3 regions of the Planococcus sp. S3-L1 genome follow, and region 3 is predicted to be linked to each of the others. Evidence: riboswitches for the same ligand, from Rfam matches in the RefSeq annotation. Region 3 holds a riboswitch; each other region holds the start of a gene.
What was found. Region 3 has a riboswitch for S-adenosylmethionine ahead of QMF37_RS10300 (methionine ABC transporter ATP-binding protein). Riboswitches for the same ligand answer to the same signal wherever they lie in the genome.
Positions count from the first base shown of each region.

Region 1: linked by a shared signal. The riboswitch ahead of metK (methionine adenosyltransferase) and the one ahead of QMF37_RS10300 (methionine ABC transporter ATP-binding protein) in region 3 are both predicted to bind S-adenosylmethionine.
Region 2: linked by a shared signal. The riboswitch ahead of QMF37_RS01140 (O-acetylhomoserine aminocarboxypropyltransferase/cysteine synthase family protein) and the one ahead of QMF37_RS10300 (methionine ABC transporter ATP-binding protein) in region 3 are both predicted to bind S-adenosylmethionine.

Region 1 is NZ_JASISN010000021.1:33,034-35,302, forward strand. It holds gene QMF37_RS15300 (gamma carbonic anhydrase) at 1-197, shown strand, start outside; gene metK (methionine adenosyltransferase) at 255-1,451, opposite strand; SAM riboswitch class I at 1,653-1,765, opposite strand; gene pckA (phosphoenolpyruvate carboxykinase (ATP)) at 2,150-2,269, shown strand, end outside.
Region 2 is NZ_JASISN010000001.1:228,066-230,334, reverse strand. It holds gene QMF37_RS01140 (O-acetylhomoserine aminocarboxypropyltransferase/cysteine synthase family protein) at 1-1,014, opposite strand, end outside; SAM riboswitch class I at 1,113-1,228, opposite strand; gene QMF37_RS01135 (glycerol-3-phosphate acyltransferase) at 1,362-2,003, shown strand; SAM riboswitch class I at 2,115-2,229, shown strand.
Region 3 is NZ_JASISN010000009.1:50,386-52,654, reverse strand. It holds gene QMF37_RS10310 (ribonuclease M5) at 1-187, shown strand, start outside; gene QMF37_RS10305 (thioredoxin family protein) at 193-519, shown strand; SAM riboswitch class I at 626-730, shown strand; gene QMF37_RS10300 (methionine ABC transporter ATP-binding protein) at 819-1,844, shown strand; gene QMF37_RS10295 (methionine ABC transporter permease) at 1,837-2,269, shown strand, end outside.

The sequences.
Region 1 (2,269 bases), on a different contig from region 3:
AAATTGGAGAAGGCGCATTTATTGGTGCGGGTAGTCTCGTACCGCCTGGAAAAGTTATCCCTCCTGGCATGCTAGCACTCGGACGCCCCGCGAAAGTCGTCCGCGAACTTCGTGAAGACGATAAAGAAGATATGGAACGTATTGTTCGAGAGTATGCAGAAAAAGCAGCTTATTATAAATCACTCCAAAAAAAGTAACAAAACGAAAAGGACGACCGGGCATCACTGCCTAGTCGTCCTTTTCGTTTTGTTAACTTATACGCCAGCTTGTTCTTTTAAGATCGCTGCTTTGTCTGTACGTTCCCATGGCAAATCAACATCGGTACGGCCAAAATGTCCGTAAGCTGCCGTTTGCTTGTAGATTGGGCGACGTAGATCCAACATTTTAATGATGCCAGCAGGACGCAAGTCAAAGTTTGCACGTACCAAATCATCTAATGTGTCTTCATCAACGATGCCTGTTCCAAACATATCAAATGCGATCGATACAGGATGTGCTACACCAATTGCATAAGCTAACTGAACTTCGCATTTATCTGCAAGGCCAGCTGCGACAATATTTTTTGCAACATAACGCGCCGCATAAGCCGCTGAACGGTCTACTTTTGTTGCGTCTTTTCCTGAGAATGCGCCGCCACCGTGACGCGCATAGCCACCGTATGTATCTACGATGATTTTACGTCCAGTTAAACCTGCATCTCCTTGAGGTCCACCGATAACAAAACGGCCAGTTGGGTTGATAAAATATTTTGTTTCTTCATCGATCCACTTTGCTGGTACAACTTCGTTAATGACGTATTCCTTAATATTACGTTGAATTTGTTCTAACGTTACTTCTGGATGATGTTGAGTTGAGATAACAATTGTATCCACGCGAAGCGGTTTGTTGTTTTCATCATATTCAACCGTCACTTGTGTTTTACCATCTGGACGCAAGTATGGAAGAATTTCTTCTTTGCGTACTTCAGCCAAACGACGTGCCAATTTATGTGCCAATGAAATCGGCAATGGCATTAACTCTTCTGTTTCGTTGTTCGCGTATCCAAACATTAATCCTTGGTCACCTGCACCGATATCGTCTAACTCTTTATCTGTCATTTGGCCTTCGCGTGATTCAAGCGCTACGTTTACTCCAGCAGCGATGTCCGGTGATTGCTCATCGATTGCGGTAAGAACTGCACTTGTTTCTGAGTCGAAACCATATTTAGCTCGCGTATAGCCAATTTCTCTTACCGTTTGTCGAACGACTTTCGGAATATCTACATACGTAGAAGTGGTAATTTCTCCGGCTACTAGAACGAGTCCTGTCGTAACAGTCGTTTCACACGCAACGCGTGCATTTGGATCCTCGGTTAAAATGGCATCCAAAATAGCATCTGAGATTTGATCACAAATTTTATCTGGATGTCCTTCTGTTACTGATTCTGATGTAAATAATCGACGGTTTTTCAAAAAATGTTCCTCCTTATATCCTGCGAGATTGCTCTCGAAATTGATACGGTACTCGTTTCCCATGTCAAGTCCGTTCCAGACAATCTGGATTGAACTTCAAGCCGTTTGTGGCCTTTCACACGAGGATTAAGGGCATTTCACAAAAAAATCCCTTCACTCATTCGTCATGAGGAAAGGAAGAATCATCATTAGCACCTTTCACTCTTATCATCCAAGGTCTGTGCACCTTGTGTCAGGTTGGGCACCATCACTGCAAAAGCAGCAGGTTGCCGGGTTTCATAGGGCCTGCCCCCTCCACCAGCTCGGAATAAGAGTATCCGTTCAATTTTTCATCATACGGAATTAGCAAAGTGATGTCAACAATTTTCGAAAATAAAATTACATTCTTCAAATAAAAACAATGATTTTTTGATTATGCTATTCTACCAAACTTTAGATTCCCGCAAGTAAAAAACCAAACTATTCAGTAGTATTTCTGTTCACACAAAGCCATTGTACACTGTAGAAAACCGCTTTAAAAGGCACCAGGACTATTTGGAAATTATAGAAATAATTCTACGTATTGTCGGGGCTATCCTCTAATATTTTTTAATTTCCCCAGTGGATTAGTGTAGACTAATAAAGCTAATGTGTTATACTAATGAACGAATATACATCCTCCCCATTATGGGAATAACAGAAAAGGAAGGTACATATATATGACTTCAGTGAACTTTGCAAACGATTTAAAAGATCTTTTGACTGGCCAAAATGTGCATGTTCAATTATCAGTGCCACAATTAGTGGAAGCGGCAACATCCCGCAAAGAAGCAGTATTA
Region 2 (2,269 bases), on a different contig from region 3:
ATAACCTTCATTTTTCAAGTATTTCTTCGCCAATTCATGAGAAGGATGTTCTTCAAATCCAAGGAAGTTTACCCACTCGATTTGTGGATGCTTTTTTAAGTAGTCTGCAATAATTTGAGCGTTGCTATTGTGTTTTGGAATCCGTAAATGTAAAGTTTCTAATCCTTGCAGTAAAGCATGAGCACTATCCGGGCTCAGTGAAGGGCCAAAATCACGTAATAATTGAACGCGAAGTTTTGTCGCAAAAGCTGCACCTGGTACATCAATGCCGTACCGCAGTCCATGATAGGTTTCGTCAGGCTGTGTATAATTTGGGAAACGTGGATTGTCCCAATTGAATTTCCCAGCATCCACCGCAACGCCACCAATTGTCGTTCCGTGTCCGCCAATCCACTTTGTCGCAGAATGAATGACGACGTCTGCACCAAACTCAATCGGGTTGCTGCCGTAAGGAGAGGCAAATGTATTATCGATCAATAACGGCAATCCGTTAGCATGGGCAATTTCTGCTATTTTTTCGACATCAAAAACATTCAAGCTTGGATTACCAATAATTTCACCAAATATCGCTTTTGTTTTATCTGTAATTGCTGCTTTAAAATTTTCTGGATCGGTCGCATCGACGAATTTTGTTGTAATGCCATAGCGTGGTAGCGTGTTAGCAAACAAATTGTAAGTGCCACCGTAAAGACTGCTATCTGCTACGATTTCATCACCCGCTTCTGCAATGTTCAAAATGGAAAAAGCAATAGCGGCCATTCCTGAAGAAAGAGCAACTGCTGCAGTACCACCTTCTAGTAACGCTACTCGTTGTTCAAAGACATCGACTGTCGGATTCATAATGCGTGAGTAAATATTGCCTGTATCTTTCAGTCCAAAGAGGTCTTGTGCATGCTGTGTATTTTTAAAAACATACGAAGTGGTTTTATAAACAGGAACACCTCTAGAGCCTGTCGTTGGATCTGGTTGTTGTCCTCCGTGTAATAATAATGTTTCTGGTTTAAAGTTTGTCATTTTCTATTCCCCCTGTTTTTTTAGTAGTAACACATGCTAAAGGGGACGAAAAAAGCCCCCTTCGCTAAGAAGAGGGCCGTAAATTACGGAGTTTCCTCCTCTTATCTCTCAGAACCTGAAAATCGATTCTGTAGGAATTAGCACCTTTACAAACAAAATGTCTGTCGGTTGCCGGGCATCACAGGGCCTATCCCTCCGCCACTCTTGATAAGAGTATTTGATTTAATTTTTGATCTTGTTGTGAAGTATAAAAACTTTATTGGCGTTTGTCAAGCTTATTAGTCAAAAAATTTTGAAACCTTGCCCACTTTCAAACGTTATCTTTTAGTGTAGAGGAGGAATTAATGATGGTCATTTGGATTTTGCTCTTATTGATTACAGGTTATTTTATCGGTTGTTGTCATGGTTCACTTGTTGCACAAGCCGTATCAGGCGTTAACATCAAAAATTCGGGCGTAAAAAATTCCGGTGCTTCTAATGCAGCCATCGTGCTGGGCTGGAAATATGGTTTGCTCGTTGCCTTTATTGACGTTTTCAAAGGCTTTGCTGTTGTTGCGGGGTTACGTTTGTTAGTGGACTTAGGTAGCTTTTCAACTGCAACAATCTGGACCCTCTTGTTCGTTGCAGGAGCTGCCGTAATAGTTGGTCATAATTTTCCGTTCTATATGAACTTTGACGGCGGAAAAGGTACAGCATCTGTAATAGGTGTAATGATAGCGCTTGACTGGAAGCTCGGGTTGCTCGGATTATTGTTATTGATCGTTGTTTCACTAGTAACAAATTATCTTGTCATTGGCGTATTCGTTTTGTACGCCGTGTATTTTGTAATTGCCTTTATCCCTGCAGTCGGTCTATGGCCGTTACTAATAGCGCTAGTCCTGTTCATGATGGCTGTATGGAAACATCGAGAAAATATTATACGAATAAAGAGTGGCAATGAACCTACAGTATCATCAGTTTTTCGAAAGAAACCTACCCCGTCCATTTAGAAAGGAATACAATGAATTTTGAAGATGAAAAAATAAATTTCAATATTCATCTTGACTTTTTTGTTATTCCGCCATAAAGTAGGAATCACGAATCGAATAGCATACATCACTTTCTTATCCAGAGAAACCGAGGGACAGGCCCTATGACGTTTCGGCAGCAGATTTGTTTAACCGCAAAAACTGTGCCAACTCCTGCAAATGCATCCATGCATTTGGAAGATGAGAATTAGATGGTTTCAACAGGAGCCCTCTTTTTTCTTATGGTT
Region 3 (2,269 bases):
CATACTAGTAGATGCAGACTCTTCAGGAGAAAAACTGAGAAAACTCGTCAAGCGTGAATTTCCTGAAGCTCGTCATTTTTACATTAACCGAAATTATAAAGAAGTTGCAGCAACACCACTCCGGATATTGATGGATGTGCTCATCACAGCGAATATCCAGGTAAATAAGCTATTAACAGAGGGATGAAGAAAATGAATGAATGGACGCACAAAGAATGGATCAAAGAAAAGAATACGAATAAATCAACGGCTTATTATTTGTACGCGCCAATGTGTGGAACTTGCCAGGTTGCGTCTAAGATGCTATCAGTCGTCACCGAATTGTTACCGGATCTTCCAATGGGCAAAGCAAATTTAAATTACGTTCAAGAAATAGCGGATCTCTACGAAGTGGAGAGTGTACCGTGCTTACTTATAACAGAAGGTGGCAAACTAAAAGAGAAAATCTATGCTTTTCAATCAGTGCCATACTTGTATAGTAAGTTAAAACCTGTTGACGAATACAGTCGGTCATGGTAAATTAGTCTTCTGATAAAAAAACCAATTGCTTGTCTGAAATCTAGACAACAAGCGAAGAGTCAAATAGAATACAGTCCTTAAGTTTTCCGAAAATTTTATATCAAAACTCTTATTACGAGTGGTGGAGGGAAGTGCCCTATGAAGCCCGGCAACCGTCATGAAAATGAAATGGTGCCAAATCACACAAAGCGAAAGCTTTGGACGATGAGAGATTGGTTTCCGTATACTATACGTTTGCCCTTCTGCTCAGTTATGCGCGGAAGGGTTTTTTATTTTTAAGATTTAGGAGTGTTGGAAGAATGATTGAGTTAAAGCAAGTGACAAAAAAATTCGATACAGGCAAGGCAATTTTAACAGCTGTGGATCAAGTGGACTTATCCATTTCTGATGGAGAGATATTCGGTATTATTGGTTATAGTGGAGCAGGTAAAAGTACCTTAATCCGATTGTTGAATGGGTTAGAAAAGCCAACGTCAGGAACTGTAGAGATTAATGGACAAATTATCACAGCGATTAAAGGCGGAGAATTACGCAAGGCACGTCAGAAAGTCAGTATGATTTTCCAACATTTTAATCTACTATGGTCTCGTACAGTGAGAGAAAATATTGAATTTCCGCTAGAAATTGCCGGAGTGGCAAAAGCACAACGCGGAAATCGTGTACAGGAGTTAATTGAATTAGTCGGATTGACGGGTCGTGAAAACGCCTATCCTTCTGAGCTATCAGGAGGACAAAAACAACGCGTCGGTATTGCCCGGGCATTAGCAAATGACCCAGAAGTCTTGTTGTGTGACGAAGCGACATCAGCACTCGATCCAGAAACAACAGATGCCATTCTTGACTTGTTAGTAGACATCAATAAGCGATTGGGATTGACAATTGTATTGATTACTCATGAAATGCACGTCATCCGGAAAATTTGCCACCGTGTGGCTGTAATGGAAGGCGGACGAGTTGTAGAACTTGGCGACGTTTTACATGTATTCCAATCACCGAAAGAGGCAATCACGAAACGCTTTGTTGCGCAAGTAGCCGACAGTGGAGATTCACAGGAAACCATCAAAAACCTGCGGGAATTATACCCAACTGGCGAATTGGTGAAATTGGTTTTTGTTGGCGATCAAACCGAACAACCCATTTTAACTAAATTGATTCGCAGTCATGCCGTGGAAGTGAATATTGTTCAAGGCAATATCTCGCATACGCAGCGTGGCGCATACGGCACCTTAATCTTACAGCTTAAAGGGTCTCAAGCAGAAATTGAAGAAGCACTGGTATTTCTTCGCTCAGAAGATATTCAAGCGGAGGTGATGGACAATGATTGAATCATTATTTCCAAACGTAAAGTGGGACAGCATGTGGGAAGCTACTCTTGAAACACTTTACATGACCGCATTATCAACTGTATTTACATTTGTTATTGGTTTAGCACTTGGTATTATCTTGTTCTTAACAGCACCGAAACAATTGTGGGCAAACAAACTCGTTAATTGGCTGACTGGCGCATTCGTCAATATTTTCCGGTCAATTCCTTTTATCATCTTGATCATTTTATTGATTCCTGTCACTTTGTTCTTGATGGGATCGATTCGCGGACCGAATGCGGCTTTACCGGCATTAATCATTGGTTCAGCTCCATTTTATGCACGAATGGTGCTAATTGCGCTAAAAGAAATTGATAAAGGTGTGATCGAGGCGGCTCGTTCAATGGGTGCAACAACCGGCACCATCATTTGGAAAGTTTTATTGC